DNA from 2 places in the Blautia sp. HA8986 genome. Region 2 is predicted to be linked to the other one. Evidence: predicted binding sites of a transcription regulator. Region 2 holds the regulator's gene; the other holds the start of a gene.
What was found. The regulator HrcA, encoded in region 2, represses chaperone genes, less so after heat shock. The targets are predictions, from matches to a motif close to TGTTAGCACTCNNNNNNNNNGAGTGCTAACA.

Region 1 (16,525 bases), on a different contig from region 2:
GCGAGCAGCTTTTAAGGCTGTGCAGGAGAGCCGTCAGGTTGTTTATCTTGTACCTACTACTATTCTTGCCCAGCAGCATTACAATACCTTTGTACAGCGTATGAAGGAGTTCCCGGTGAAGGTGGATCTTCTCTGTCGTTTCCGTACGTCTGCCCAGCAGAAAAAAACTATCGAGGGTATAAGAAAAGGCCAGGTTGACATTGTGATCGGTACCCACAGAGTTCTTTCCAAGGATGTGGAATTTAAGAATCTGGGACTTCTGATCATTGATGAGGAGCAGCGTTTCGGTGTGACTCATAAAGAGAAGATCAAGCAGATGAAAAAAGACGTGGATGTGCTGACTCTGACTGCGACTCCGATCCCGCGTACGCTTCATATGAGTCTGATCGGTATCCGTGACATGAGTGTTTTGGAAGAACCGCCTATGGATCGTGTGCCCATCCAGACTTATGTTATGGAATATGATGAGGAGACTGTCCGGGAGGCTATCCGCAGGGAACTCCGCCGTGGAGGTCAGGTCTACTATGTATACAACCGTGTTAATGATATTGCCGAGGTAGCTCTTCGCATATCCAAACTTGTGCCGGAAGCTAGGGTGGATTTTGCCCACGGGCAGATGAGCCAGCGGGAGCTGGAACAGGTAATGTATGATTTTATCAATGGTGATGTGGATGTGCTGGTTTCAACAACGATCATTGAGACGGGACTGGATATCTCCAATGTAAATACCATGATCATCCATGATTCTGACAGATACGGCCTTTCCCAGCTTTATCAGCTGCGCGGACGTGTGGGACGTTCCAACAGAACTGCGTATGCGTTTCTGATGTATACGAAAAACAAGATGCTCCAGGAAACAGCGGAGAAACGTCTCAGTGCCATGAGAGAATATTCTGACCTTGGAAGCGGCTTTAAGATCGCAATGAAGGATCTGGAGCTCCGCGGTGCGGGAAATCTTCTCGGGGCGCAGCAGCACGGACATATGAATGCAGTGGGCTATGATCTTTACTGCAAGATGCTCAGTGAGGCTGTTAAGGAGGCCAAGGGAATCCAGACCATGGATGATTTTGAGACGACCATTGATCTGAATATTGATGCTTTTATCCCGGATTCCTACATCAGTAATGAGTTCCAGAAGCTGGATATCTACAAGCGTATTGCAGGTATCGAAAGTCAGCAGGAATACGATGATATGCTGGAAGAGCTGATCGATCGCTTTGGTGAGCCTGGAAAAGCAGTTCTGAACCTTCTTGCCATTGCAAGACTGAAAGCACTTGCACACCAGGGTTATGTGACAGAGATCAAGCAGCTTGGAAAAGATGTGCGGATCACGCTTTATGAAAAAGCAAAGCTTGATCCTGTGGGAATCCCGGCAATCATGGCTCAGTACAGAAGAGGGCTGCAGTTTAAGGCAGACCAGGAGCCAAAGTTTATCCTGACTCCACAGGGACGACTGATCGAAGAATTGATGAAATTTGCAGGAGAGCTTGCGAAACTGGCAGAGCCACTGGAATAAAGAGTCATTAGAAATTCCTTGCTCTTGTGGGTAAAAACGTTTATAATCAGATATTATGGAATGAATGCCGGACAGTTGTTTTTATGGACGGGATAGATGGAGGAAGAAATGAAAAATTCAGCAAAAAAAGCGGCAGTTACAGTTCTTGTCTGTGTTACAGCGGCAGGAATGATGACTGGCTGCGGAAATAAAAAACTTGATGGCACCAAAACAGCAGTGACTGTCAATAAACAGGAGATCCCTCTTGGAGTTGTAAGTCTTGCGGCACGTATGCAGCAGGCACAGGCTGAGGCTATGTATAAGATGTACCTTGGTGGTGGAGATGACATGTCTATCTGGAGTACCAAGATGGGTGATGATTCTGATGAGACTTACGGTGAGAATGCAGTGACAACAACTGTTGAGTCTATTGAGAAGATGTGCCTGGAGAAAGAGCGTGCTTCTGAGTATGATGTGGAGATCACAGATGATGAGCAGAAAGCCCTTGAGGAAGCTGCGAAGAACTTTATTGCAGCCAACAGTGAGGAGACTATTGCAGAGCTTGCTGTTGATGAGGATATGGTAAAGACTTTCCTGGAGCTTGAGACATACGATGTGAAGATGAAGGAGGCTATTGAGGCTACTGCAGACATCAAGCTGGATGAGAAAGAATATCAGCAGATGGCTTTCAGCTATGCAAGTGTAAGAGTCAGCGGAGATAATCTTACAGATGATGATATTAAGACAAATAAGGAGAATATCCAGAAGTTCTTTGACAAAGTAAAAGAGGATCCTACAGCAGATTTCAGCACACTTGGTGATGAGATCTCTACAGATATGACAGCTACTTCCGGTACCTGTCCGACTTACGAAGAGGGAGATGACAGTGCGGCAAATGGAGATGCTTATCCGGACGATGTACGTAATGCTCTCCGTAAACTGGAAGAGGGAGAACTCAATTCAGAGATCATCAAGACAGATTCCATCTGGTATGTAGTAAGACTGGATTCCAAGGATGATGAGAATGCAACTGACAGCAAGAAAGAATCTCTGACAAGCACCAAGAAGGATGATTTTTACAACGATACAACAGATGGCTGGGTAAAGAAAGCAGATATCAAAGAAGAGTCTAAGCTGATCAAGAAGATTAAGATCACAGATAATCACAGCTTTACGATCCAGACTCCAACTCCTACACCGGATCCTGATGCAACAGCAACACCGGAGGCTGAGGATACAGCAGATTCCACGGAAGCAGATGTAACAGAAACACTGGAGGCTACAGAGACACCGGCAGCGGACACAACTGAGGAAGCTGAAGCAACTGAAACACCAGCGGCTGAGGACGCAGAGAAAGACAGCACAGATGCAGCTGAGGATGAGTCTGCAGACGAGAATGCTGAGGCAGAGGCAACAGCAACACCGGAAGCTGAGAAATAAGTAATAGAATATAAAGTATATACGAAGATAATATGCAGAACGGTCAGTGTACGATTTATAGTACACTGACCGTTTTTGTAAATATGCTTTAAATGATTAAGTTCACGAACAAAATATCAATATTTGTCTGCTTAAATCAGGCTCAGATGCTCCAGCGCGTTGTAAATACCATCTTTGTCTACAGCACTTGTCTGGTAAGTACAGTCTTTCTCAATTCCGCCGTAGGAATTTCCCATGGCAACACTGACTCCGGCTGCTTTTAGCATGGGGAGATCGTTGGGACTGTCTCCGAATGCATAGCTGTTTTCTTTTGGAATAGAGAAACGTTCAAGAAGAAATTCCATTCCGGTAGCTTTGCTGTTTCCCTTCTGAGTTACTTCCCAGATGCCATCTCCATGGTCAAAATAAGTGTAATGGTCGTTGCAGAAGCTGCGGAATTTTTCTATATCGGAATCTGGAAGCATGTGCACCAGAAACTTGTCATAGGAGTAAGTGCAGGCATCTTCACGGCTGAATTTGGTGATATCAACCATAGGAATCTCTCTGCGCATTTTTGCACCGAATTCAGACTGGGCAGGGGAAGCCCCGTCAAACAGGATCGCAGTGTTGGATTCAAATAGTGCCTCGATCCTGCATTTACGGAGAAGATCTACGGTTTCCTTACACAGCAGATTTGGAACTGTGCGGAAGTAGAGCAGCTTATTATCCATGTAGATGTGTGTGCCGCAGCCGTATACATAGCCATCAAATGGAAGGTCTGCGATTTCCGGTGGCATCATGGCTTTGGTACGGCCGGTGTTGATGAAAAGGAAATGCCCGTTTTCGTGAGCTTTGGTGAGGGCAAGCTTTGTACTTTTAGGAACCTTGAACGGGTGTGGGGTGAGCAGCGTGCCGTCTATGTCAAAGAATAAGATTTTTTTATTATTCATAATGGTCTCCTTGTTCCTCTTCGTTATCACTGGCAGGAAGAAGTTCCTCCTGGGTACTATCTGTATTGTCAGATAGGTTTAGGGCACTTACACGGATGCCGTTAAGTTCTACCTCGCTTTCCATAGGGATGACCAGGCATTTGCGTCCGGCAATGATGCGGGTTTCTACCAGGTCTGCACGGTCTGGTGCTACGTGGATCACAACGTCAGGGGTTTTAATCTCGAATTTTCGGGTGTTGGTGATGTTGGAGGCTACCAGGGAAGATTTTTCTCCTGCAGCCAGTTCATACTGTTCATCAAAGTTCTGAAGCTTGTCGTCTTCCACGCCGCATTCTTCAAAGAGGCGTTTCACTTCGGATTTAGTGAGAACAACTGGTTCCGGTTCATCCTTCTGGGATTCGATGAGATCGTTAAGTTTCTCGTGGATCTCAAGGACTGTGTCATATGCGCAGTCATCACCAAGGGTTTCTTCTACCAGGGCGTTGAAGGAGTCACGCTGGTTTCCGGCAGAAAGCGGTGTGGTGCAGCCAAAAACTTCATCCATCATTGTGGAGCGGAGTTCTTCAGCATTTTTTGTGTAGTAGAGCATACCGTGAATATCTGTACTGCGGTCATTGAACTGTGGGAAAAGAAATCCCCAGTCAGGCATTTCTACCAGCCAGTCGCGGATACGGTCTTCGATATTGTTGGTCTCTGCGTTATAGTGAAGGCCTGCCTTGGAGAGCTTTACAGGGCAGATGCTGCAGAGGATGTGGTCGTAGATCTCATCGGATGCATCGAACATTTCGGCTCCGTCGGAGGATTTGCCCGGGATATCGTAGACTGCATGAATGAGAATGATGTAATAGTTTTCGCCGTAGTCGTAGTTCTCGATGATCTTATCGTAGAAGGCTTCTGTAAGGGCATCGTCTGTGAGCTGGCTTTTACGGAGTTTCATAAGGAAGTTCTGGGTTCCGCCTTCGGCTTCCTGTTCCAGGGGGAATTCCATGTTGATGAGATTCTTGCCAACTGTGCCTGTGAGAGTTTTGCGGAAGATGTCAAAGTATTTGAACATTTCTTCCTCTGATAAGGAGAGGAAAGCTTCTTTGAGTTCGGTTTTTTTGTTTTTTTCTCCGTCTACATAACAGCCGCAGATACGTGTGATCGAGCAGCGGTCGGGGGTGAACTGTTTCTTGATTTCTGCGATTTCTTTTTTGTTCATGTGTGGTTTACCTCGGATTTTTGGTTAAATGCATATCGGGGAACGATTGCATTTAGGATCATGTAACAGAGCGGAATGTGGATATCCGTTTTCTGTGGTTTCAGTTAGTTCTGATTATTATAGCACAGGTGTTTGGTTGGGGCAAGGTGGACGGAAGGGTGATGGGCCATAGGTGTTGCGCTGGATGACAGGAATTCTGAGAGGAGGAGTTGAGTGAGGTGAAAAGGAAGCCCTTGTGGTGAGACAGGGCTTCCTTTTAGGTGGTTGTTTTAGAGTTTTGATATGATGGTATTACAGCATAGAATATCCATAACTGCTGACAATGGCATCGATCTTCTGACGGTTTTTGCACATTGGGCAGCTGTCGGAGCGATATGAGTGGTAGTCTGGGATGTCTCTGGACTGGAAGATGGAGTGTACAGGGAGAGAGGCTACGCTGTCTACGCTGCTGTAGATGGCTGCTACACCGCGGATCTTGCCGCCGTAGTATAAAACGCTTTCGATGGCGCGGTTTAATGTGGAGCCGGTGGTGATGGATCCGTTGAGGATCAGGATGTTCTTGCCGTTGATCATTGGTTCGTAGTTGTCGCGGAAGATCATCTGTCCGGTGCTGTTGAATTCCGGAGTGATAACGTAGATGGTCTGATGGGCGTTCATGGAGAGCACGCCGGCTTTGGTCAGTTCTTCGGCGAGATAGGCTCCTACTACTTCCAGTCCGTCCATGCAGACGATGGTATCTACTGGTATGGATGCTTCGTAATTGGCAGCCAGAGAAGAGGCAATGCGCCGTGCTTCTGAGCATCTGGATTTCATGGTTGTGAGATCCAGATAATGTGTAATATGGGACTGGGAAGTTACGAAATGTCCCGGTATCATTTTCAGCTGAATCTGGTTGTCACTGCGTGCATAAATTTTTATGATTTTGTCCTGATCCATAATAAAACCCTCCTGTCATGATCTTGTTTAGCGTGGTTGTTCAGAAAAAATCTCCTGAAGGATTACGAAACAGATTTTTTAATGTGCATATTATACCATTAATTTCAAATAAATGGAATAATATACTGCAAAATATACAAAAAAATATTATGAAATACAGCTGAGTTTGTTAAAAAATACCCGATATTATGAATCGTTTAACAATATTTAACAGAGTTAGGAGATGAGCGATAAGTAGTAAGAAATTTGCCTGGATTAGAATATAAAAAGAGGAGGAAGGGAATCTCTGTGGATTCCCTTCCTCCTGTGAAAGTGAGTAATTGCTATCATTTATCCTTCAATAGAGATGTATTTATCTGCTTCAATCTCTTCAGCTGCTTTCTTAGGAAGAGAAAGTCTCAGAACACCATTCTCAAATTTCGCATGTACATCTTCGTTCTTTACGCCGCTGCCGACATAGAAGCTTCTGCTGGAACTTCCTGCGTAACGCTCGCGGCGGATGTAGTTGCCTTTCTTATCCTGTTCATCTTTATCAAGGCCTTTCGCTGCGGAGATGGTAAGGTATCCATCTTTCAGCTGTACCTGTACTTCGTCTTTCTTAAATCCAGGAAGATCAACATCCAGTTCATATCCCTTGTCTGTCTCACGTACATCGGTCTTCATAATATTCTTAGCATGTTTGCCGTAAAGTGGATTCTTGCTGCTGAATAAGTTATCGTTGAATCCAAAATCATTCATCCAGTCATCAAATAAGTTTTCTCCAAATACACTCGGGAACATCATAAGTCATTTCTCCTTTCAAATTGAAACGCCGTTCCGGTGGATCAAGAGATCCAACTGTTGTCGGTATATATTTACCACAACGGGTTATCCGTTGCGGTGATTGATTTGTTCTTTGGAACATCCGGAAGCTCTTTTTTTATCTCTTCCTTTGTTCTATGTGTAATATAACATACATTACTAGCCATGTCAAGACTCGAGTGCTAATTTCACAAATTATTCACAATTAGAGCATAATGGACTTATAATAGGATAAGAAATGCAATACCTTGAGTATATATAGCAATCAGGCGAATATTTGCAATTCTGCAGGGGAATTGATATACTTGCTCCGGTTAAAGAAAAGAAGTGAACATTCTGCAATGTTATAGAAACCTGAAAGCATAGAAAAAAACAGAAAAATCAATATAATAAAGCTTATAAAATAACATGTGATTTAAGAATATAGGAATATCAGGAGGAAGAGAGAATGCAGGAAAAGTATTTAGAATTTAAGCTTGGTGCTCCGGATTATGTGACAGTAGAGACAGAAGAGGAAAGGCTGGTATGTCAGGGTGGCAGGTCCGCTGTGACAGCTGGCAGCACAACGGTAGAGTTTGAAGATGCAGGTGGACATGAGGATATATTTGTTACATCTGAAGATGCTGTGAAATGTGTAAAGCTGAGATGGAATTACAAGATCCCGAAATCTGCAAGATTTTTTGGCGACGCCTGGGAACGTACATATGGAGATATGGAATGGCATGGAATGAGCGGAAACCGTTATCTTCCATGGTATTTTCTGGCAAAGCTTTCTGAGAAGATCCTTTGCTTCGGCGTGAAAGTACGTCCGTCAGCGATGTGCTACTGGCAGGCTGACACGAAGGGAATCACTCTGTTTCTGGACGTGCGCTGCGGAAATGCAGGAGTACAGTTAAAAGGAAGAAAACTTCGTGCAGCGCAGATCGTATGTATGGAATCACAGAACGCAGGCTCTTTTGAGACAGCGCAGGAATTCTGCAGAAGGATGTGCACAGATCCGATTTTTCCGGAATTTCCTGTATATGGAAGCAACAACTGGTACTACGCTTACGGCGACAGTTCAGAAGAGGAGATTTTAAGTGACACAGATTACATCCTGAAACTGACAGAAGGAGTGAAGAATCCTCCGTTTATGGTTATTGATGACTGCTGGCAGGAGCATCACCGTCTTGATGAGTATAACGGTGGTCCCTGGACAAAAGGAAACTCCAAATTCCCGGATATGAAAGGTCTTGCACAGAAGCTGGTGGAAAAAGGTGTCCGTCCCGGAATCTGGGTACGTCTGCTTCTCAATGAGGACGAAGCGATCCCGGATGAGTGGAGAATTTCCTATAATGACTGCCTGGACCCGTCCCATCCGGATGCACTTGCCTATATCCGCAAAGATATTGAACGTATCTGCGACTGGGGATTTACACTGATCAAGCACGATTTCTCCACCTTTGATCTCTTTGGAAAATGGGGGTTTGAGGCGAATTTAAGAGATAACACAATGGAGAAATGGCATTTTTATGACCAGGGTAAAACAAGCGCAGAGATCGTAAAAATGCTTTATCAGGAAGTGTATGACGCTTCCCGCAGCAACAATGCCATAATCATCGGATGCAATACCATCGGCCATCTTGGAGCGGGCCTGATGCACCTGAACAGAACGGGTGATGACACAAGCGGCCGCATTTGGGAGCGCACAAAACGTATGGGAGTGAACACACTGGCATTCCGTCTTCCACAGCATAATACTTTCTATCATATTGATGCAGACTGCGTGGGAATTTTCGGAAAGATCCCGTGGGATAAAAACCTCCAGTGGGCAGATCTTCTGGCAAAGAGCGGCACACCTCTTTTCGTATCTGCAATGCCTGGTGCACTGAATCCGGAAGAATTCGAGGAACTGCACCAGATCATGTTGATCGCATCTGAACAGAAAGAGCATTTTGTTCCGCTTGACTGGGAGGAAACAGATTGTCCGGAAATCTGGGGAGAAAACGGCGAGACTGTTACTTATGACTGGTACGATGATGAAGGTCCGACCATGGATGCGACTGTAGAATACTATAATGCGAAGGTGGTTGTTCCGTAAGGCACAGCATTATGTAGTAATTACCGGCAGCAGATCGAAGCAGTATTTTTATAAGATCTGGCTGCCGGAAATACTGCCTCTAGCAGTTCAGAAGATCCTCGGCATGTCTGTATTTCTGCCTGTATTCCTTAGGAGTCATGCCGGTTTCTTTTTTGAAGGCACGTGAGAAGGCAAAAGGATTCTGATATCCACAGGAAACTGCAATATTTGCAATGGGGATATCCGTAACGGTCAGGAAATCTCTGGCAGCGATGATTTTGGCAGAGGTCAGGAAAGCCTGTGGGGTAGTACCCAGATGTTTTTTGAAAAGTCCGTAAAGATGACTGCGGCTGATGTGGAGGTAGTCTGCGACATCTGTCACTGTGATATCCAGAAACGGACTTTTTTTGATGTAATCCACAGCCTGGGCGATGTAAAAATTATCGTTGGATTCCATGGTGGTGTAGGAAGCATGAAATTCTTCCTCCAGCATGGCGATGATTCGGTAAAGACTGCTCTGGATATAAGCTTCGTTGGAAGGTGTCAGCTGGGGATGGGTCATCATTTCACAGATCGTCTCCGCATAGGGAATTATAGAAGTAAGCTGCTGAACCGGATTTTCCAGGGTGAGATGGCAGTGTTCGGAAAGTGCGGCAGCATTTTCACCGTTAAAACAGATCCAGGTATAGGTCCAGGGATCAGAAGGCTCCGCTTTATAAAGCGTGCTGACAACTGGCGGGATAAAGAAGCACTGTCCGGCTTTCAGGGTATATTTCCGGTTATTGATGTAGAAATAGCCCTGTCCTTTCAGAACAAAATGTACGGTATAATAGCGGCGCACCCCTGGGCCGTAGGACTGATCCGGCGTACATTTTTCCCAGCCGCAGGAAATCAGATGAAGTTCTTTTGATGAAGTTTTCCGGTTCATGACCTGCTTATCTTCCATGTTTATCCTGCCTTTCCATATAATATAATGTAACTTTTACATGTTTAGAGGCTGAAAGCAGATCAGCATTCTCTGCTTTGACAGCATTCCTGAAGTTCGATACCATCAGTGTAAAATATTTGATCAGAGGTGTAAAGAATAAAAATGAATTCATTAACAGTAAAAAGAATCCTTATGACTTTTGCCGGGATTTTTTATGGGTGCGGTTGTAGGGGCGGGAACCCTTGTCACTGCATTTTTTATGGGACCGCTGATCGAGTTTTTCAACCGGACGGTGGCAAGGTCGTTTCTTTATGGGAAAGAGGATAAACAGATGCAGAAGCAGTAAAACAAAAGGCAGTTGTCGTGTTAGAAAAGTGCGGCAGCTGCTTTTTTGTTTACAGACACAAGAACGCTACTGTCTTGACACTTGTAAAAGAAAAAGGTTTACTGCTGAAGAAAATACCATTATAATAGAAGAGACGCAGTTTTTTCCTGTAGTAAAATATAACCGTCCGGGAGATATCAATGTCTGGAATATTGCTTACCAGACGATATAGCAGATGATATAATAATATGAAAAATTTTCCGGAATGGAATAAGAAAGGAGAAAAAAATATGGCATATTTAGGTGAAGAAATCAAAAAACTGGGTTTTGGTCTTATGAGACTGCCGCAGAAATCCGAAGGCGTGATCGATGTGGAGCAGACTAAGGTAATGGTAGATAAATTTCTGGAAGCCGGATTCACATATTTTGATACAGCATGGGCTTATGCAGGCAGCGAGGATGCCATTCGCGAAGCCCTGGTAGAACGTTATCCGAGAGAAAAATATCAGCTGGCAACCAAGATGGCTGCATGGATCAACTGCAAGACAAGAAATGAAGCTCTTGCACAGTTTAAGACATCCCTTGAGAGAACAAAAGCCGGATATTTTGATTTTTATCTTCTCCATAATCTTGGAGAGCACAGAACAAAATTTTTCGATGATTACGGTTTATGGGACTGGATCCGCGAGCAGAAAGAAGCCGGCCTGATCAAACATGCAGGATTTTCTTTCCACTCCACACCGGAAGAACTGGAGGCAATTCTTACTGCACATCCTGAGATGGAGTTTGTACAGCTTCAGATCAACTATGCAGACTGGGAGAATCCGGCAATCCAGTCAAGAGCCTGCTACGAAGTAGCCAGAAAGCATGGCAAGCCGGTCATTATCATGGAGCCTGTAAAAGGCGGCATGCTTGCAACTCCGCCGGAATCCGTTGAGAAGATCTTAAAGGCAGCAGAGCCGGAAGCATCTACAGCGTCCTGGGCGATTCGTTTTGCAGCTGATCTGGAAGGCGTGATCACTGTACTTTCCGGAATGAGTAACATTGCACAGATGGAAGATAACCTTTCCTTTATGAAAGATTTTAACGGTCTTACTGACAGCGAGAAAGAAACCATCGACAAGGCAAGAGCTGCTATGAGTAAAATTCCTCTGATTCCATGTACAACCTGTAACTACTGTGCAAAAGTCTGTCCGATGGAGATCGGGATTTCCGGATCTTTCACAGCAATGAATTATCTGACACTGTACGGAAACAAGGCTGCTGCAGCTCATCAGGAAGAATGGCTGGTAAGCAGCCACGGCAGAAAGCGCGCAGACGAGTGCGTGAAATGCGGACAGTGCGAGGAAGTCTGTCCGCAGCATATCTCCATCCGTGAGGAACTGGAGAAAGTCAGCGAGACTTTTTGCAAGTAAAGGTTACTGCCGGCAGATAAGATCCTGCGAAATCGGCAGTAATAAAACAACTGATCCGACGGGAAACGGATCAGGGTAAGGAGAGTTAAAAATGGAAAAATTCAAAGCATTTCTGAAGCGGAAGGATATCGAGATCTCCCTGAAGAGATACGGTATCGATGCACTGGGAGCCATGGCACAGGGACTTTTCTGTTCTCTGCTGATCGGTACGATCATAAACACTATTGGCACACAGTTCCACATTCCGTTTCTGACTATGGCGGTTGCCACAGTCAATGACACCCAATACACAGTCGGTTCTCTGGCATCAGCCATGAGTGGCCCTGCAATGGCAGTAGCCATCGGTTATGCACTGCATTGTCCGCCGTTGGTACTGTTTTCATTGATCACGGTTGGTTTTGCCTCCAACGCACTTGGCGGAGCAGGCGGCCCTCTGGCAGTACTTTTTGTTGCCATTGTTGCAGCTGAGATCGGTAAGGCAGTTTCCAAGGAGACGAAGATCGATATCCTTGTGACACCGCTTGTTACCATCGGTGTAGGTGTAGGGCTTTCCGCATGGTGGGCACCTGCCCTTGGAAAAGCTGCCATGAAAGTGGGAAGCGTGATCATGTGGGCAACTGACCTGCAGCCATTCTTTATGGGAATCCTGGTTTCCGTATTTGTGGGAATTGCACTGACACTGCCGATTTCCTCTGCTGCGATCTGCGCAGCTCTGGGACTTACCGGTCTGGCTGGCGGTGCTGCAGTAGCAGGCTGCTGTGCGCAGATGGTTGGTTTTGCAGTGATGTCCTTTAAAGAGAATAAATGGGGCGGACTGGTTTCTCAGGGAATTGGAACCTCCATGCTCCAGATGGGAAATATCGTCAGAAATCCAAGAATCTGGATCGCGCCGATCGTTACATCCGCGATCACAGGCCCGATCGCAACCTGTCTGTTTAAACTGCAGATGAATGGAACAGCAGTTTCTTCAGGAATGGGAACCTGTGGTTTTGTAGGACAGATCGGTGTGTATACAGGATGGATGAATGATATTGCAGCAGGAACCAAGACTGCGGTCACAGGAATGGACTGGGCAGGTCTTATCCTGATCTCCTTCATTCTTCCGGCAGTCCTCTGCCCACTCATCAATATGTTTGTGCGTAAGCTTGGATGGGTGAAGGATGGAGATATGACATTGTCATAAAAGAGTTTTGAAAAAAAGAGTATCACAGGATCTTATACTTAACCAAATGCAACTGCGAATACCCGTTTGATGAATGAAGCGGAATGTTAGTAGTTGTTTTATGGCAGTATGAGTGATGTGATACTCTTTTTTATTGGAGAAGGAATATATGCCAACCAGAGAAACTTGCAGAAACATCTAATAAGTAAAGCTGCGTAATGTAGTGGATTACATTACTTTACGTATATTATAACGTCCGTATAAATTTTCTGACTGGCATGGATTTCTTAATAATGAGATGCGAAAAAATCTTACGCTACATGTGAGCTGCTTGCGTTACTTTTTTCCAGGCCGCAGGCCTTGGCATATTCATGAAGCTTCTCTTTTGCAGTATAATTCAGATTCTGCGGAACCTGGATCTGGATGGTTACGTACTGGTCGCCGCGAACTCCCGGATTTTTCATGGAGACGATACCTTTTCCTCTCAGACGGATTTTGGAGCCGGACTGCATGCCTTCACGGATCTTGCAGATCACATTTCCGTAAAGAGTAGGAACAGTAGCCTCACCGCCAAATACAGCTGTTGTATACGGAATGGAAATGGTAGTATAAACGTCAGAGCCTTTCCGCTCATATCCGGGACGAGTGCCAACTGTAACTTTCAAAAGCAGATCACCAGGTTCTCCACCGCCAGTTCCTGGCATTCCTTTTCCCTTAAGACGGATGCTCTTGCCGGTGTCAATACCTGCTGGAATGTGAACCTGAAGTGTCTGCGGTGTGCCGGAACTTCCATCCGGACCGGACAGGGAAATTCGCTTGTCTGCACCAAAAGCTGCCTCATCGAAAGTTACGTTGATGCTGGCCTTCACATCAGAGCCCTTCTGTGCAAAATCCTGCTGATGGAATCCGCCGAAACCGCTGCCACCAAATCCATTGCTGCCAAAACCGCTGCTGCTGTGGAATCCGCTGCCTCCGCCGAAATGGGAATAACTTCTGTTGCTGCCGCCAAAACCGCTGCTTCCGCTATGGCTGCCATGGAACATATTTCCGAAGATATCTCCGAAAATATCATCCATATCTTCACCATTAAAATGAAATTCCTGATATCCGCCATTGGTTCCACCGTGAAATCCGCTGAAGCCGCCTGCACCTGCGCCCGGATCGGCTCCGGCTTCAAAAGCAGCGTGGCCGAACTGATCGTACATTTTCTTTTTCTTAGGATCGCTTAAGACATCATAGGCCTCATTTACTTCTTTAAATTTATCTGCTGCGTCCGCATTTCCGGCGTTGGTATCAGGATGATATTTTTTGGCCAGTTTACGGTATGCTTTTTTTATTGTTTTCTCATCTGCGTTCCGGTCAATGCCCAGAACGTCGTAATAATCTCTTTTTGCTGACATGGTATTCACCTTCCCTTACATAATTATGCTGTCTGTGCGCAGCAGTTCAAAATCCTGTAAAATATAATCTCTGAATTGCTGCATCTGCGTACAAAATTCCCCGGGAATAATTCCCGGGGGATAACTTCAAAATCTTCGGTAAAACTGGTTTGATAAAAAAGTTCTCTCCCAGTTGTTCTATATAGAATATAACACCTAAAACATGAAATGTCAACCCTCTGTCCCGATATAAGTCCAATTCGGACTCATTACAGATATATGATTCTTACAGATTTTTACAGGAAATATGATATAATACTGACATAAAATCCCGGCAGATATCTGATCGGTAAGAACAGATCAGCTTATCAGCAGAAAAAATATCATATTGCCGGGGAATTGCGTTTATCAAACATGCAGCAGAGCAGAAGAATATACAGATATTTGCTTTGCTGACAAAGAAACAGGAGGTTATTAACAGTTAAATATAAATTATAAAATCATATAAGTACATGTTGAGTTTTATAAGATATTAGAGTAGAATATTATTGAAAGGAGTAGATGCTTTGAGTAAATATTATTCTATACATGAATTTTCAAAAATTATAGGCGTATCCGCCCAGACATTACGAAATTGGGATGCCAATGGAAAACTTCATCCGCATCATACTACAGTAAGCGGCTATAGATATTATTCTGACGAGCAACTCAACCAGGTAATAAATGTAAAGCCTAAAAATCGCATTACAATTGGATATTGTCGCGTTTCCAGCCATAAACAGAAAGATGATCTGGAACGACAGATTGATAATGTTAAGACATATCTTCTGGCAAAAGGACAGCCATTTGAGATAATAAGTGATATCGGTTCCGGAATTGATTATAAGAAAAAAGGACTCCAGGAATTGATCAGGCGAATATCTCAAAATAAGGTTGAAAAGGTTGTTGTTTTATATAAAGACCGGCTATTGCAATTTGGTTTTGAATTGATAGAATATATCGCTTCGCTTTATAATTGTGAGATTGAGATTATTGATAATACTGAAAAATCCGAACAGCAGGAACTTGTTGAAGATCTGGTTCAGATAATCACAGTATTCAGTTGCAAATTACAAGGAAAACGAGCGAATAAAGTTAAGAAACTTATCCGGGAACTGATACAGGAGGAAGTAGATGGTAAAAGCCATAAAAGCAATGTTGATACCAAACAATGTACAGAAAACTAAGATGTTTCAGTACGCAGGTGCTTCAAGATTTGCTTATAACTGGGCTTTGGCAAGGGAAATAGAAAACTATGAAAAAGGCGGAAAATTCATTTCAGATGCAGAACTCAGAAAAGAATTTACAAAGCTTAGACATTCTGATGAATACGCATGGTTATTGAGTATTTCAAATAATGTAACCAAACAGGCAATCAAAGATGCCTGCACTGCTTATAAGAACTTTTTCAAAGGTTTGCAGAAATTCCCAAGATTCAAGTCAAAAAAGAGATCAATGCCGAAGTTCTATCAGGATAATATTAAGATACAATTCAGCAATACTCATGTTAAGTTTGAAGGATTTTCTTCGAGCAGGAAAAGAAATAAACAAAAACTAAATTGGGTAAGACTTGCAGAGCATGGTCGTATTCCTACAGATGCTAAATATATGAATCCGCGAATATCCTTTGACGGATTGAACTGGTGGATCAGCGTATGTGTGGAATTGCCTGATTGCATAGAAAAACTTAATGATGATGGAATTGGTATAGATCTAGGAATCAAAGATCTGGCTATTTGCTCTGATGGAGCTAAGTATAAGAACATCAATAAAAGTCAGAAAGTAAAGAAACTAGAAAAACAGAAACGCAGATTACAGCGTAGTATCTCTCGCTCTTACGAGAAAAATAAGAAAGGAGAAAGTTACTGCAAAACAAATAATGTAATCAAAAAGGAAAAACTTTTATTAAAACGAAATCACAGATTAACAAATATCCGTAAGAACTATTTGAATCAGACTACATCTGAAATTGTAAATCGAAAACCAAGATTTATTTGTATTGAAGATTTGAATGTTAGTGGAATGATGAAAAATAGACATTTATCAAAAGCAGTTCAGAATCAGGGCTTTTTTGAGTTTAGAAAGCAGCTTGAACACAAGTGCAGCGATAAAGGGATTCAGCTTATTGTGACTGATCGGTTTTATCCATCATCAAAGCTTTGCAGTTGTTGTGGAAATATTAAAAAAGACCTGAAATTGTCTGACAGAATTTATAAATGTGATTGTGGAAATGTCATTGATAGAGATTTTCAGGCATCTATAAATCTCAAGGCTTATGGAGAAAGATTTGCAAGCTAACACTAAAACGTTAGTGCAAATATGTACGGGTACGTTAATCCGGAATTTTACGCCTATGGAGAGTACAAGAACTTGTGAGTAGATAGATATTTATATCATCAAAAGCATACTCGTTGAA
Region 2 (16,525 bases):
TTCTGGAACCGCCTGCGGAGTTAAAGTTTCTGTTTTCCGCGTTTCTGTTGTCACCGTTGTTCTCGCTTTTCAAAAATCGCTCCTCCATTCAAAATTCACGTCATCCAGCATCTGCTGAAAAACTGCGTATACAGCCTGAAGCTCCTCTTCATCCTCGACTATCTCATAACAAGCTTCAGTGCTTCCCGGAGCTGAAATGTCCTTCAGAATATATGCGTCTGCTTCCTCATCCTGTGAATCGGACACCAAAAGATAAGTCACACCCGCAATGTTGGTCTGCTCCTCTACGTAAAACTCAGCAGTTGTGCCGTCGTCTGACTGAAATATTATTTTTTCCATATTTAATTCTTCCTTATCCGTTCTTGTCAGGCGGATATTATGATCCGCGTTCCTGTTTCGTTCGTGGTCTACTCTTCCGGGTTATCGTTCTCCCGCGCTTTTTTGTATGCTGCGGCATCCAGATATCCCTGCAAAATAAAGACTGCAGCTACCTGATCCAGATACTGTTTACGGTCTTCCTTATGCACGCCAGTCTCTTCCAGTGTACGGTCCGCTGCCATGGTAGTCAGTCTTTCATCCCACATAATAACAGGCAGGCCTGTACGTTTCTCCAGCATTTCCTTGAATTCCAGAGATTTCTCAGCCCGCTCTCCTACGGTATTGTTCATATTCTTCGGGTATCCCAGAACGATCTCTGTCACCTGATACTCCGAAATGATCTCTTCAATACGTGCCAGTGTACGGCGCAGCTTGTTCTCCTGCTTGCGCCATACTGTCTCCACGCCCTGTGCTGTCAGACCAAGAGGATCGCTTACTGCAACTCCCACTGTCTTCGAGCCGTAATCCAGTCCCAGTACTCTCATATTACCGTTCCCAGGATTTATTCTTGATATACTCGGTAAGAAGTTCCTCTACCAGCTCATCACGCTCCACCTTCATGATCATGCTTCTCGCACCCTTGTGGCTGGTGATGTAGGTCGGGTCTCCGGACATAATATATCCTACGATCTGATTTACCGGATTGTATCCCTTCTCATCCATTGCATTGTACACCAGGTCCAGGACTTCTTTTACCTGAAGTTCCTGATCCGGTTTTGTTCTGAAATACTGTGTATTTCCCAGATTATTCTCTGCCATTATCTCTCACGTCCTTAAAATATATTCTTTTTTATTTTAATATAAATTTACATAAATTACAATCTTAATTTTAAGCGAGCTCTCATTCTCTACTCCACAACTTTGCCTGTCATGATATGTTCTTCCAGAAATTCCTCCGCTCTCACTTTCACAATATCATTCACACCGTAGCTTTCAGACTTTTTCACAGCTGTCCTGATATATTCCCGGCTATGTCCCAGATACCAGGTCTGGCCGTCTTTTTTGTACTCTTCCTCTATAAGAACTTCCAGTATTTTTCCAAGCATGGATTTCTCGTAATCGCTTGCATGTCTGTGATGCATGGCGATCATTTTTTCACTGCGAAGAGCTTTTTCGGCCTCTGTCAGCTGTCCATCCATGGCAGCTGCTTTTGTTCCCTGTCTTCTGGAATACTTGAAAATATGTGTCTCATAGAAACGGATACTGTCCACAAAATCATAGGACTTCTGAAATTCCTCTTCTGATTCCTTCGGAAAACCAACGATCACATCTGTAGTCAATGCCGGATTTCCGTAAACTTCCCTTAAAAGCTCACAGCGTTCCCTGTATTCGCCACTTCTGTATCTGCGGTTCATTCTCTCAAGGGTTTCATCGCAGCCACTTTGAAGGGAAAGATGAAAATGCGGGCAAACCTTCGGAAGTGCAGCAATCCCTTCTGCAAATTCTCTGGTAACGATTCCAGGCTCTAGGGAACCAAGACGGATTCTTTTGATTCCTTCAATCTCATGAACTGCACGGATCAGCGAAAGCAACGTCTCTTTCTTCTCCTCCGGGAAGTCCACTCCATAGGAGCTTAAGTGGATTCCTGTAAGAACTATCTCCTTATATCCTTTTTGGGAAAGTGCACGGACTTCTTTCAGCACACTTTCAATATTGCGGCTTCTCACACGGCCTCTTGCATAAGGAATGATGCAGTAGGTACAGAACTGGTTGCATCCGTCCTGAACCTTAATGTACGCTCTTACATGCTCCGCTGTATGATCAATGGAAAGATCCTCGTATTCTTTTGTCTGATTGATCTTGATCACGTGAGAGCCGTGGCCCGGTTTGTTCTCGGCATATTCTGCCAGTGCATCCACGATATTTCCTTTCCGGTTATTGCCAAGCACAAGATCAATAGCCTCATCCTTTTCCAGCTTGTCTCCACCTGTCTGTACATAGCAGCCTGTTGCCACAACAATGGCCTCCGGATTCATTTTTTTTGCTTTGTGGAGCATCTGCCTTGATTTTCTGTCTGCAATATTGGTGACAGTACAGGTATTGATCACATAAATATCCGCTCCCGGTTCAAAAGGTACGATTTCATAGCCTGCCTCCTCCAGGAGCTGCTGCATAGCTTCAATTTCATAAGCATTGACTTTGCAGCCAAGATTGTGTAATGCAACTTTATTTCCCATGTTTCCTCACTTTTTTTACATTTTAACTAATTATTGAAACAATTTTTATCTCTTTTTACCTTGACTTTTCTGGGGCCGACAGGTAAGATGAAAGCTGTAAAACAAAAATCTATCAAGGGAGGTTATTATAATGAAAACAGCTAAAATCTCACTGAACTCCATCGATAAGGTGAAGGCATTCGTAAACGAGATCAGCAAATTCGACTGCGATTTTGATTTAGTGTCCGGAAGATATGTGATCGATGCAAAATCCATCATGGGTATCTTCAGCCTGGATCTCTCCAAGCCAATCGACCTCAACATCCACGCAGACGGCGCTGCTCTGGATAACGTAATGCAGATTATTTCCAAATATACAATCGACTAATCCATGATGTATATTTGAGAGGAACTGTATGGAACATGCAGTTCCTCTTTTTTCATGTGATAAACTATATGGATGAATGGGTCGCACACCGGAATTTCCCTTTTTTCCGGTATGCGGCTTTTTTATATTGCAGTTAAGCCTCATCCATTTCATGAAACCTGTTTACCGGGGTTCCTTTTCTCTCATTTACCGGATCTCAATAATTTCAGTTGTGTTCAGTGCAGTCTCCATCAGCTCATCAATCTTCTCAGAGAGTTTCTGCTCAGAACGGCGGATCACTTTGAGATTGGGCTTCGTTACCGGATGCTTGGCAACAAAAATAGTACAGCAGTCCTCAAACGGCTGTATGGATGTCTCAAAAGTATCGATCTTTCTGGAAATGCGGACGATCTCCTCTTTGTCAAAGCCGATCACCGGACGGTATACAGGCAGTGTGCAGACTTCATTTGTGGAAGCAAGGCTCTGTAATGTCTGGCTTGCAACCTGTCCAATGCTCTCACCTGTAATCAGGCCAAGACAGCGGTCTTTTTTCGCAAAGTGCTCAGCAATACGCATCATGTATCTTCTCATAATGATAGTAAGCTCATCATGCGGGCACTGATCATAAATATAAAGCTGGATATCTGTAAAATTAACAACATGAAGGCGAATCGGTCCACTGTATTTTGCTACCAGACGGGCAAGATCCACAACTTTCTGTTTGGCACGTTCGCTTGTGTAAGGCGGTGCATGGAAATATACCGCATCGATCTTAACTCCACGTTTTGCGATCATATAACCGGCAACCGGACTGTCTATTCCGCCGGAAAGAAGCAACATGGCTTTTCCGTTGGTTCCGATGGGCATTCCGCCTGCTCCCGGGATTGTCTGGGAATATACATAGATTTTGTCACGGATCTCAACAGAAAGATCCAGTTCCGGATGATGAACATCCACACTTGCCTCAGGAAAAGCATCCAGAATACGTCCACCCAGCTCTGCGCTGACTTCCATAGAGCTGATCGGATAAGACTTCTTTGCACGGCGTGTCCATACCTTGAAGCTTCCGTTAAAGTCCGGATGCCACTGCTTCATATATCCAACCACATCTTCTGCAAGCTTCTCAAATCCCTGTTCCTCATAAATCATAACCGGACAGATACCAACAATACCAAATACATGCTGCAGTGCATCCACAGCCTCATCATAATCATAATTTTCCGGACAGAATACATAGACTCTTCCCTGCTCTTTTTTTACCTCAAACTCGCCCTCAATCTTGGAGAGTGCGATCTCCATCTGATGTACGAGAGCATCTTCAAAACGGTAGCGGTTTTTTCCCTTAAGGGCAATCTCCGCATATTTGATCAGAAATGCGTGTACTAACATAAAAATTCCTTTCCTGTATATTATCTGCGTGCATATTTGCGCAACATTGGAATCGATTTCTTCAGGGTATCGATGCAGTAATCCACTTCCTCAAAAGTATTCTCCTCACAGAAGCTGATACGGACAGTGCTCTCCACATCAGCTCTTGATAATCCCATTGCTGTCAAAGTCGCACTTGGTTTTCTCTTATGGCTGGAGCATGCACTTCCTGCGGAAATATATACTCCGAATTCTTCCAGTGTATGAAGCAGAACTTCGCTCCGGACTCCGTGGAAGGTAACGCTCATAATGTGCGGTGCCCCCTCATTTAACGGCATTCCGTTGACAGTAACGTCTCCAAGTTCTCTTAAGCCCTCTGCCATCCGCTGTTTCAGGTCATAGAGGTGCTGTATTTTTTTGTCAAAATCTGTGTAAACCATCTCAGCTGCCACACCAAGACCTGCAATTCCCGGTACATTGTCTGTTCCGGAACGCATACCGTTCTGTTGCCCACCACCAAGGATCTGAGGCTGTACTCTTACTTTCTCATTGATGTAAAGAAATCCCACACCTTTCGGGCCGTGGATCTTGTGGCTGCTCACAGAAAGAAGGTCTATTCCCAGTTTCTTCGGATAGATACGGTACTTACCAAATGCCTGGATCGCATCTACATGAAAAAGTGCTTTCGGACTTTTCTTATGAACCAGTTTTCCAATCTCGTCGATCGGCATCACCGCACCAACTTCATTGTTTACATACATAACAGACACAAGGATCGTATCCGAACGCAAAGCTGCATCCAATGCATCCAGCTTTACAACTCCCCGCTCGTCAACAGGTAGAATTGTCACCTCATAGCCCTGCTCCTTCAGATAAGCAAAAGGCTGGGCCACCGCTGCATGCTCTACTGCTGTTGTGATGATATGGTTTCCCATACGCTTATTGGCTTCCACACCGCCAATGATGGCAAGGTTATCCGATTCTGTTCCACCGGAGGTAAAAAGAATCTCTTTTTCATTCACTTTCAGTAATTTTGCAAGGGTCTGGGCACTTCTGCGGACATAATTCTCCGCTTCCATTCCCTTTTTCATGCATGGCAGAAGGGTTTCCAAAATCTTCTGTCATGGTTTTGCAGACAATATCCTTTACTTCATCGAAGCATCTCGTTGTCGCGGAATTGTCAAAATATGCTTCCATAATCTATTCATCCTCCAGTTGAAACATCAGAACAGAAAGTACTGCGAGTCCCGCGGTTTCCGTCCGTAAGATTCGGTGTCCCAGGGTGATAGGTTTCGCACCCGCTTCCATGGCATCTGCCACTTCCTGCTCTTCAAAACCACCCTCAGGGCCGATAAAGACACCTATGCTTTTTCCCGGTTCGATCGACCGGATCAGCTCCTTTGTCTCTTTCATTCCTTTTGCAAGCTCATAAGGGATCAGCAGAACGTCCAGTTCTTTTGCATAGGCAAGGGCCTCTTTAAAAGTCATCACTGAACGGACTTCCGGTACCAACATACGCTTGGACTGTTTTGCCGCACTCTCTGCGATCTGCTGCCAGCGTGACACTTTTTTCTCTGCTTTCTTATTATCCAGTTTTACCACACAACGTCTGGTTGAAACCGGAACTACGGAATATGCTCCAAGCTCTACTGCCTTCTGGATGATCAGCTCCATCTTGTCTGCTTTCGGCAGGCCCTGAAACAGATAAATGCGGTTTTTCAGCTCATAATCCGGCTCCTGAACATATAAAATATGAAGAAGTACCTCATCCTCTTCCGTACTTTCAATCACACAGTGGTACTCTTTTTCTTTATCGCTGATCCAGAGCTCCTCACCTTTTTTCATACGAAGCACATTCGCGATATGATTGACGTCATTTCCTGTGATGTGGATCTCATGTCTGTCCCTGTCGATCTGATGCGGTTCCACAAAAAATCGCTGCATGAGATCAGTCCTTTCTTGCTGTCACAGATACCCACTCGCCCTGATGAGTCACCTCAACAAGAGTCAGTCCGGCGTCTTTTACAGCCTGCACTACAACATCCTCCTTTACATCCAGGATGCCGGATGTAATGTAGTAAGCGCCTTTTTTCATCTGTGCAACGATAACCGGTGTCAGAGGAACCAGAACATCTGCAAGAATGTTTGCAGTTACAATGTCATATTTCTCATATCCGACCTGATCCTGCACCTCTTTGTCATCAATGATATTTCCGATCATCATGTCAAAAGACTTCTCTTCAATCTGATTTGCTTCTTTATTCTCGGATACCGCCGGAACTGCACATGGATCAAGATCTGTTCCTACCACATGGCCTGCGCCAAGCTTTAATGCTACGATTCCAAGGATTCCACTTCCGGTTCCCACATCCAGGATCTCCATGCCTGGCTTCACAAATTTCTTCAGCTGACGGATCACAAGCTGTGTGGTCTCATGCATTCCTGTACCAAAAGCTGTTCCCGGATCAATGTGGAGGATCATCTTGTCCTTATCTTCTGCCTTCACTTCTTCCCAGGACGGCACGATCAGAATGTCGTCTACATAGAACTGATGGAAATACTGTTTCCAGTTATTGATCCAGTCCTTGTCCTCTGTCTGGGATTCTGTGATCGTAGCTTCTCCGATGTCAACAAAACTTCTTAAGTCTTCCAGTGCAGCTTTTACATCCTTCAGGATGGCTTCTGTATCTGCATCTTCCTCAAGATAAAAGTTCAGATATGCAATACCATCATCTGCCGGGCCTTCAGGCATGATATCCACAAACATCTGCGCCTTGTCCTCATCGGTCAGTGGCTGCTTATCCTGGATCTCCACACCTTCAATTCCCACCTCGGCAAGTGTACAGATCACAATATCTTCTGCCTCTGTTTTTGTTTTCAGTGTAAAACGGTTCCATTTCATATTTCTATATCTCCTTATGCTGTATACACATTTACGGATTTTCGTTCCTGTCTGTTGCCTGTTTTCTTTTCCCCAAAAACGGGCACTTCTTTTAATATACACGAATACAGTAAAAAAAGAAAGAGGCATTTTTCGCCTCTTTCCTGTTTTTGCTTCATTTATTCCTCAAACATTTCCTTGACTTTCTCGCGGAAACCTTTTTTCTTCTTTTCCGTTTTTTCTGAAGTCTCGGCTGTACTGTCCTCTGCCGGACGGTTGCCGCATGCCGCGTCAAAAGCTGCCAGGGCTTTCTTTGCATCCTCATTTAAGTTGGTCGGGGTCTGGACTACCAGTGTTACATAATGGTCGCCACGAACGTTCTTGTTGCGTAATGACGGAACACCTTTTCCTTTCAGACGGATTCTTGTATCTGTCTGTGTTCCCGGCTTCACCTCATAAGTCACCTCGCCGTCAACGGTATTAATACGCATCTCACCGCCAAGTGCAGCCTGAGCAAATGTGATCGGAGCTGTTGAAAAGATATTCATATCCTGTCTCTGGAAGATCGGATGACGGGCTACATTTACCTCAACCAGCAGATCTCCTCTTGGTCCACCGTTAGTTCCCGGCTCACCTTTATCACGGATACGGATACACTGACCATTATCAATACCTGCTGGTACAGATACCTGGATCTTCTTTCTGGAAGATGTATATCCGGTTCCACGGCAGGCACTGCATTTTTCTTTGATCACTTTACCGGTTCCGTTACAGTCCGGACAGGTCTGGACATTACGTACCATACCGAACATGGACTGCTGGGTGTAAACAATCTGTCCCTGACCTTTACATTTCGGACAGGTGACCGGTGATGTTCCAGGTTTTGCTCCGGTTCCGTGACATGTGGTACATTCATCCTTCAGAACGATCTCCAGCTCTTTCTCGCATCCGAAAACCGCTTCCTCAAAAGTAATATTCACACGTGCACGAAGGTTTGCCCCCTTCATCGGTCCGTTATTTGCCCGTCTGGTTCTGCCTCCGCCGCCGAAAAGGTCTCCGAAGATATCTCCGAAGATGTCTCCCATATCTGCGCCGTTAAAGTCGAATCCGCCAAAGCCGCCGGCACCGCCTCCGCCGCCGTTTTCGAATGCTGCATGGCCAAACTGGTCATACTGTCTTCTCTTGTCGGCATCACTTAAAACGGAGTAAGCCTCTGTCGCCTCTTTGAACTTCGCCTCAGCCTCTTTATCACCCGGATTTACATCCGGGTGATATTTTTTGGCCAGCTTACGATATGCTTTTTTTAATGTTGCGTCATCGGCGTTTTTATCCACACCTAAGACTTCATAATAATCTCTTTTATCAGCCATTGTAATTATTTCCTACTTGTCTTAGACTTCCTTGTAATCAGCATCTACAACATCATCGCCGTATCCTGCTTCATTTCCGCCCTGAGCACCAGCGTTTCCGCCCATATTGCCCATATCCGGTCCAGGACCAGCCTGACCCTGAGCTCCCTGAGTCTGCTCATACATCTTGGAAAACAGCTTCTGAGCACTCTCCATCATCTTCTCCTGTGCAGCCTTGATGTCTGCAACCTGAGAATCTGTAAGCTCCTGAGCATTTGCAGTCTGTGCAAGAAGATCCTTCAGTGCATTGAGGTCTGCCTCAACACTTGCTTTATCGTTTGCATCAAGCTTATCGCCTGCTTCCTTCAGTGCATTCTCAACCTGGAATACCATGGAGTCTGCATTGTTTCTTGTGTCGATCGCCTCTTTACGTTTCTTATCCTGAGCCTCGAACTCAGCTGCCTCTTTGACAGCTTTGTCGATATCGGAATCGGACATGTTGGAACCAGCTGTGATAGTGATGTGCTGCTCCTTACCTGTTCCAAGATCCTTAGCGGATACGTTAACGATACCGTTGGCATCAATATCAAATGTTACCTCGATCTGCGGAACTCCACGACGTGCTGGCGGGATTCCATCCAGACGGAACTGGCCAAGGGATTTGTTGTCTTTCGCAAACTGACGCTCACCCTGTACAACGTTGATATCTACAGCTGTCTGGTTGTCAGCTGCTGTAGAGAAGATCTGGCTCTTCTTTGTAGGAATTGTAGTATTTCTCTCGATCAGACGAGTTGCGATACCACCCATTGTCTCGATGGACAGTGACAGCGGAGTAACATCCAGAAGAAGGATATCACCGGCACCTGCATCACCTGCAAGCTTACCACCCTGTACGGAAGCACCAAGTGCAACACACTCATCCGGGTTCAGGTTTTTGCTAGGCTCTTTGCCTGTTAACTGTCTTACCTTATCCTGTACTGCCGGGATACGGGAAGAACCACCAACCAGAAGTACCTGGCCAAGCTCGGAAGCTGTGATACCTGCATCAGACAGTGCACGGCGAACCGGCTCAGCAGTCATCTCTACAAGGTCATGTGTCAGCTCATCAAATTTAGCTCTTGTAAGGTTCATATCGAAATGCTTCGGTCCCTCAGCTGTAGCTGTGATGAACGGAAGGTTGATGTTTGTTGTTGTTGCGGAAGAAAGCTCTTTCTTAGCCTTCTCAGCTGCTTCTTTCAGTCTCTGAAGAGCCATCTTGTCGTTGCTTAAGTCTACGCCCTCTGTTCTCTTGAACTCGGAAAGCATGTAATCTGTGACCTTCTTATCAAAGTCATCTCCACCAAGACGGTTGTTACCAGCTGTGGAAAGAACCTCGATAACGCCATCACCGATTTCGATAACAGATACATCAAATGTACCACCACCAAGGTCGTATACCATGATCTTCTGCTCTTTCTCATTGTCAAGACCATATGCAAGAGCTGCTGCTGTAGGCTCGTTGATAATACGTTTTACATCAAGACCTGCGATCTTACCTGCATCTTTGGTTGCCTGACGCTGAGCATCGTTGAAGTAAGCCGGAACTGTGATAACTGCCTCTGTTACTTTCTCACCAAGATATGCCTCTGCATCCTTTTTCAGTTTCTGAAGGATCATTGCGGAGATCTCCTGTGGAGAATATTTCTTATCGTCGATTGTTACACGGTAATCTGTACCCATCTCTCTCTTGATGGATGAGATTGTTCTGTCAGCGTTTGTAACTGCCTGACGTTTTGCAGGCTCTCCTACAAGACGCTCTCCTGTTTTTGTGAATGCTACAACGGATGGTGTTGTTCTTGCTCCTTCTGTATTTGCGATAACTGTTGGCTGTCCACCTTCCATTACGGCTACACAGCTGTTTGTTGTACCTAAGTCAATACCAATAATCTTTCCCATGATTTTTTCCTCCTGTTTTAGTCTGTATCTGTAAAATTACAACTTGTTAACAATTAATCAGTTAGCAACTTTTACCATGCTGTGGCGTACTACAAAATCCTTATAAGTGTAACCTTTCTGGAATTCTTCCACCACAATGTTCTCGCCAACCTCTTCATCCTCCACATGCATCACTGCATTATGGAAATCCGGGTTAAACTCTTTACCAACTGCTTCGATCGGCTTCACACCGAGCTCATCCAGTGTTGTGGTAAGCTGCTTGTAGATCATTTTCATTCCATCTGCAAAAGCATCTCCTTCCTGCGCCTGTGCAAGACCTCTTTCGAAGTTATCCACAACCGGCAGGATCTTCTCAACGATCTCTTTCGCTCCGATGATATACATGCTGGATTTTTCTTTTTCTGTTCTTTTACGGAAATTATCAAATTCAGCCATGGTTCGCTTCAGGCGATCGGTAAGCTCCTCCACCTTCTGCTCAGATTTATCTTTTTTCTTCTTTCCGAAGAAGGAAGTCTTTGATTTTTCTTCTTTTTTATCCTGTGGGGCAGTTTCTTCGCCTGGAGTATTATTTTCTTCCTCCGGCAGATCTTCTCCCTCCGGTGTCAGGTTTTTTTCTTCCTGATCTCCGTCAGTTACGGGAATCTCGTTCTCCGCTTCCTGCTCTTCGGATGTTTTCTTTGTTTCCTCCGACACTTTTCTTCTACCGCCTTTCTAAGTTTTCTTCTTTTTCAAAACGTCATCCAGATGATTCTTCAGTTCCTTCAGACTGTCCACTACATTCTCATAATCCATTCTCTTGGGGCCGATGATCCCGATGGTTCCGTACATTCCGTCTCCCAGTTCATATCTGGCAGTTACAATGCTGCAGTCCTTCATGGTCTGGATCGGCATCTCATCACCAATGTAAACCTGGATTCCTGTATTTTCTCCATCTGACATCTGTTCTTTCACAAGATCGGCAAGTTCATGCTTCTCTTCAAATGCGGAGATCAGCTCCGTTGCCTTCTCTTTATCGGCAAGCTCCGGATACTTGAAAATGTTAGTTGCACCTGAAGTGTAGATCTCCATATCTTCCTCTTCCACATGAATAGTGGCTGCCACTGCATCCAGAACTGTGGCCACCACACCACTATGGCTGCCTGCCTGTTCCTTCAGCCTGGCGATCATCCCAAGATTGATATCCTGGATCGGAATCCCATTGAGATTGGTGTTAAGAAGAAGATTCAGCTTCAGGATCGTCTGGTCGTCCATTTCCTCATCCAGATTGATGATCTGGTTCCGGACTGTGTTGTTGTCACTGACAACCACTGCCACAAGCTGAAGCTCGCTCATTCTCGACAGCTGGATGAACTTGATCTTGTTGCCGCTGTACTGCGGAACGGAAACCATGGTAGCGTAATTGGTATTGGAAGCAAGAACCTTCGCAACCTTCTTAAGCACCTTATCCATCTTATCTGTCTTCTCAATGATCAGATCCCGCAGCTCTGCAACCTCGGCTTCCTTCTCCTTCATCAGCTCATTAACGTAAAGTCTGTAGCCCTTATCAGAAGGAATTCTTCCTGCTGAGGTATGAGGCTGGACGATATAGCCCATATCTGTCAGGTCTGACATTTCATTTCGGATCGTTGCGGAACTTACATTGAGATCCGCATACTTGGAAATGGTCCTGGAGCCAACCGGTTCTCCGGTTTCCATATAGGTCTTGATGATTGCTTTTAAGATTTTTTGCTTGCGCTCATTCAACACCTCTTCCATGAAGCCATCTCCTTTCCTTTTTATTCTTCCTGACGGATGTTGATTCTTTTTTATATCTGTTAGCACTCATTTTAGTGGAGTGCTAACATCTACAGTCTTTAAGATATCACCATGTAAAATATTTGTCAATATGTTTTGAAAAAAAGTTCTTATTTTTTCGCAACAAAAAAAGCATCAGTACGATGCTTTTTTGTAATACTGGTCTATGCAGTTCTGTGCCCCGGCAAAAAATTCCGCTTCTGTTTTCTGTCCCAGCACATATTTCTGAAATTCCGTTCCCATGGACGAAACAGCTTCTATGGAATCGGCACACAGTGGTCTTGCCTTCAGCTTATAATCTTTCAGATATTGCCGGATCATTTCAATTCCCTCCAGCTCAAGACTCTTATCCTCGATCACATCCAGTCTTGCCGGACACATTTTTGTCAGCTGTCCGTAATTTTTACTGGCCTCATATCCGGACACATACTGAAGGAACTTCAGAGCTGCTTCTTTATGCGCAGAATTTTTATTCAGTACATACTGCCAGGTTGCGATATTGGTCACCTTCTCGTCAAATTCCGGAAATGGTGCCATATGGAGCTTATCTTTTCCATACACGCCTGCATTCTGAAAGGTACTCAACGCACCAGTATACATGAACATACATCCATACTGGCCGTTTATAAATTTTTCATTCAGCTGGTCATGCTGGTCGATCAGATTCTCCTCTGATATCATCCCTGTATCCAGCATTCGCTTCATATATTCTGCCGCTTCTCTTGTTTTCGGATCCGTCCAGTCTGTATAATCTCCTCCGAAAAAATCGACATACTCGCTGATACTATTATATATGTAAGAAATCTCCCATGCATCCCCGTATGCATATTTTCCCGTATTCTGAAGCTTTTTCTGAAGGATCTCAAGATCACTGAGACAGGAGAGTCTGTCCAGACCAGCCTGATCCAGCAATTCCTGGTTCACCCAGAATGCCATGATATCCATTTTGAACGGTACCGAAAAAATATGTCCGTCTGACATGCATATTTCTTTCAGGTATTCCTGTGGAAAATTCGCCGCTGTCTCCTCTGTCATAACGGTATCTTCCAGCGGAAAAAGAAATCCCTTATTTTTAAATTCGGATATCATCTCATCATTTACTGTGATCAGATCCACCGAATCATCTCCCGATGTCAGAAGAGTTGCTATTTTGGCCTGACGATTGTCCGCATTAGCCGGACATTTTTCGATATGAATCTCTATTCCAAGATCTTTTTCCGCCTGGCTGATAAAAGAATCAAAGCCCTCTGTGCCTGCATCCACATGAAGGATCGTCAGTTCCTGTCTGTTCTCCGGTACAATATCAGATGCAGCCTCCTTCTTCCGGACTCCACATCCTGTCACTGCCAGAGCCAGGGCAAACGCCACGCAAAATACCTGTTTTTTCAATCTCTACCACCCTTTTTATCTGGGCCATCTGTCCTCTTTTGACATCAACGGCTGGAACGGTGCATGAGGAAGTGTCTGATACCAGTATGCTACACTTGCCACATCATCCTGTCGTTCAAACAGGCCACGATATCCGACACCTATCTGCTGAATTGTAACGCGGAGATTCTCTTCAAAACAGATCGGATCCTGTAAATGCCATCTGTAAAATCCTCGCATTGGCGGGCAGTCATCATTGTGATAAAAATTATGGATCAGTTCGTCATGGGCAGAATAATACGGATATCCCAGATATGGCGTATTATAATTCTGTTCCACGGTTTTCCCATCTACCTGCTTCGCAAAGCTCCAGGAACCTCCAAAGTAATCTTCCGTTCCTGTTCCGCAGATAGTCGGATACTCCTCATCTCCGTCAATATAAAATTTCACTTCTCCTTCGCCCCACCAGTAACGTTCCAGTGTGGTAAGTGCCATGTAGGTTCCTATATAATGGCCTTTTCCTTTTACTCCATCCAAAATTGTATAATCTTTTGTTTTTTCTGTCAACCGTTCCCGTCTCCACTGTGCATGGAAATAAGCAATATCGTCCGGAAGCTCATCATAGAGACAGTAATCTACCTGATAAAAGAAAGCCGGTATTTTATTTGCATGCTGGTTTTCCAGTGTGATCTTTGCTTTCTTCTTAAACGGCATCGGGAAATAGCAGTTAAATCCCCTGCTTGGAACAACAGCCACAGGAACAGAATTTACAAAACATTCCCTTCCGAATCCGCAGCAGAAGAAATCACCCAGAGGACTTTCCACGGAAGGAGTTTCCTCGTCATCCCAGTACATACGGATCACAAGATCCCTCAGTACAAAGCAATCTGCCTCTGTAGTCTTGTTATCAACGGTGATCCAGATATGATTGATCTGTCCCGGTCCTTCCATTTCTGCCAGAGTTACCACAGTTCCCGGCTCAATATCCTTAAGACACGGGCTTCCTTTTCTGGATGGTCCCAGATGACTTGCAGCCATACCGCCTCTGCCTTTTTCTCCATGAGGATTTTCCGCGTTGATCGCACGGCTTTTTCCATGCTTTGCAAGTGCGATTCCTCCCAGTCCGCCTGTAAATGCCTGATACATATCTGTTTTCTCCTCTCTTTTGGAAATTAAAAATATTTACGCTTTTACTCCACCTGCCATGATACCATCCATGATCTGTTTCTCAAAAACAGCTACAAAGATAATGATCGGAAGAAGGATGATCCATCCCATGGAGCTGACAAGATCCCACGGAACTCCATACATGTTGTCACGTAACGGAAGCTGTACAATGGAAACGGAAAGTACCTGAATACCATTTGAATAAAACAACGGTGTGAAAAAGTTATTCAGACAGGTAATAAAGTTGATGATGCAAACCGTAGCGATCGCCGGCTTCATCAGCGGCAGAACGATCGTAAACAGTCTCTGTGAAAAAGATGCGCCGTCAATAGCAGCTGCCTCCTCCAGTGAGATCGGGATCTCACCGACAAAGTTTCTGAGGATCAGAACCGTAAACGGTATAACGGTACTGATATAAAGAAGGATAAGTCCCGGATATGTATCATACAGCTTTACCTTCTGCATAAACTCATACAGCGGGCGGGCTGTAACAACCTCAGGGATCAGCATGGTAGCCAGAACAAATGCAAATGCAACAGAAACTCCCTTTGAGTTAAATCTTGAAAAGCCATAAGCTGCCATTGCACACAGCACGGTGCTGATCACAAGAGTAAGACCGACGATCAGTACGGTGTTTCCAATCTTTGAAAGCAGTCCGACATTCTGTAGCAGAAATGTGTAGCTTTCCAGTGTGGGATGATCCGGAAGATAATCAATCGGTGTTTTAAACAGTTCTCCTGCCGGTGTGATCGAAGAAATAAAGATCCAGTAAACCGGGAACAGGATCAGAAAAGCCACGATTGCAAACAGAACCCATCTTCCAACGGATACCACTTTATGATAAACATTATATTTTCCTGTATTCTTCACGATAATTCCCCCTAACTGTCAAACTTATTCATAACACGTATGTTCAGCCAGCTGAAGATTGCCATTACAACAAACAGCAGCATGGCCAGCGCCGAAGCATATCCTACGTTCAGATTTGTAAATGCTTCTGTTGTGATTCTGTATGCGATCAGCGCAGTATCCTCGCCAGGGCCTCCGGATGTCATGGAATAAACCAGATCGAAGGTTGTCAGTCTCCAGAGTGTGAACGGAATACATAACGTCAGGACATTTTTTGCGATCAGCGGAAGTGTGATCCGGAAAAAGCTCTGAATCCCGTTTGCACCGTCTACCTTTGCTGCCTCATAGATATCGCCGGAAATAAACTGAAGTCCGGAAAGTACAAGAATTGCAAAGAACGGAAGATCCTTCCACAGGTCCATTGCAATTACCGCTGCTCTTGCAGTACCTGTATTGATCAGCCAGCTGTTCTGGTATCCCGGTACAAACCAGCGGATAAAATCATTGATCAGACCATAATCATTGTTAAATGCCCATTTTGCAGCCATACCGGCTACTACTGCTGGCATAGCCCATGGGATCAGCACAATAGTCCTCAGAAAACGGCGGCCTTTGAATTTCATATTCAGGATCAGTGCCAGGATAACTCCGAGGATCACATGCAGGATCATGGAAACAACCACAAATATTGCCGTAAAGCTGATCGATGTAAGCACTTTAGGATCAGAAAATACCTTCAGGTAATTCTTGAAGCCTATAAATTCATTGATACCTGCAAGGATACTGATATTAAAGAAGCTGTTTTTCACAGTCATCAGAATGGGATATACTGTTGTAAAGCCTCTGATCAGTACAACCGGCAGGATCAAAAGCCATGGTATCCACTTCATAGTTTTTTTACTTATTGTCATGG

Region 1: a site for HrcA is predicted at 6,960-6,990, ahead of AC04Q4_RS14005 (Hsp20/alpha crystallin family protein). Genes of this name have one in related genera too.

What each region holds. Positions count from the first base shown of each region.
Region 1 covers NZ_JBWLUQ010000002.1:274,779-291,303, forward strand. Annotated here, with positions in the region: gene mfd (transcription-repair coupling factor) at 1-1,516, shown strand, start outside; gene AC04Q4_RS13985 (peptidylprolyl isomerase) at 1,625-2,935, shown strand; gene AC04Q4_RS13990 (HAD family hydrolase) at 3,067-3,864, opposite strand; gene AC04Q4_RS13995 (DUF4317 family protein) at 3,857-5,065, opposite strand; gene AC04Q4_RS14000 (phosphoribosyltransferase) at 5,357-6,001, opposite strand; gene AC04Q4_RS14005 (Hsp20/alpha crystallin family protein) at 6,332-6,784, opposite strand; gene AC04Q4_RS14010 (glycoside hydrolase family 36 protein) at 7,251-8,882, shown strand; gene AC04Q4_RS14015 (AraC family transcriptional regulator) at 8,962-9,807, opposite strand; gene AC04Q4_RS14020 (hypothetical protein) at 10,004-10,135, shown strand; gene AC04Q4_RS14025 (aldo/keto reductase) at 10,405-11,529, shown strand; gene AC04Q4_RS14030 (PTS sugar transporter subunit IIC) at 11,621-12,712, shown strand; gene AC04Q4_RS14035 (DnaJ C-terminal domain-containing protein) at 13,003-14,091, opposite strand; gene AC04Q4_RS14040 (IS607 family transposase) at 14,637-15,296, shown strand; gene AC04Q4_RS14045 (RNA-guided endonuclease TnpB family protein) at 15,244-16,407, shown strand.
Region 2 covers NZ_JBWLUQ010000001.1:1,553,937-1,570,461, forward strand. Annotated here, with positions in the region: gene AC04Q4_RS07255 (DUF1292 domain-containing protein) at 70-339, opposite strand; gene ruvX (Holliday junction resolvase RuvX) at 408-863, opposite strand; gene AC04Q4_RS07265 (IreB family regulatory phosphoprotein) at 865-1,137, opposite strand; gene mtaB (tRNA (N(6)-L-threonylcarbamoyladenosine(37)-C(2))-methylthiotransferase MtaB) at 1,227-2,555, opposite strand; gene AC04Q4_RS07275 (HPr family phosphocarrier protein) at 2,686-2,922, shown strand; gene thiI (tRNA uracil 4-sulfurtransferase ThiI) at 3,109-4,290, opposite strand; partial or broken gene AC04Q4_RS07285 (cysteine desulfurase family protein) at 4,311-5,466, opposite strand; gene AC04Q4_RS07290 (16S rRNA (uracil(1498)-N(3))-methyltransferase) at 5,470-6,213, opposite strand; gene prmA (50S ribosomal protein L11 methyltransferase) at 6,218-7,171, opposite strand; gene dnaJ (molecular chaperone DnaJ) at 7,330-8,520, opposite strand; gene dnaK (molecular chaperone DnaK) at 8,542-10,434, opposite strand; gene grpE (nucleotide exchange factor GrpE) at 10,492-11,127, opposite strand; gene hrcA (heat-inducible transcriptional repressor HrcA) at 11,146-12,189, opposite strand; gene AC04Q4_RS07320 (ABC transporter substrate-binding protein) at 12,364-13,617, opposite strand; gene AC04Q4_RS07325 (glycoside hydrolase family 172 protein) at 13,633-14,742, opposite strand; gene AC04Q4_RS07330 (carbohydrate ABC transporter permease) at 14,779-15,633, opposite strand; gene AC04Q4_RS07335 (carbohydrate ABC transporter permease) at 15,645-16,523, opposite strand.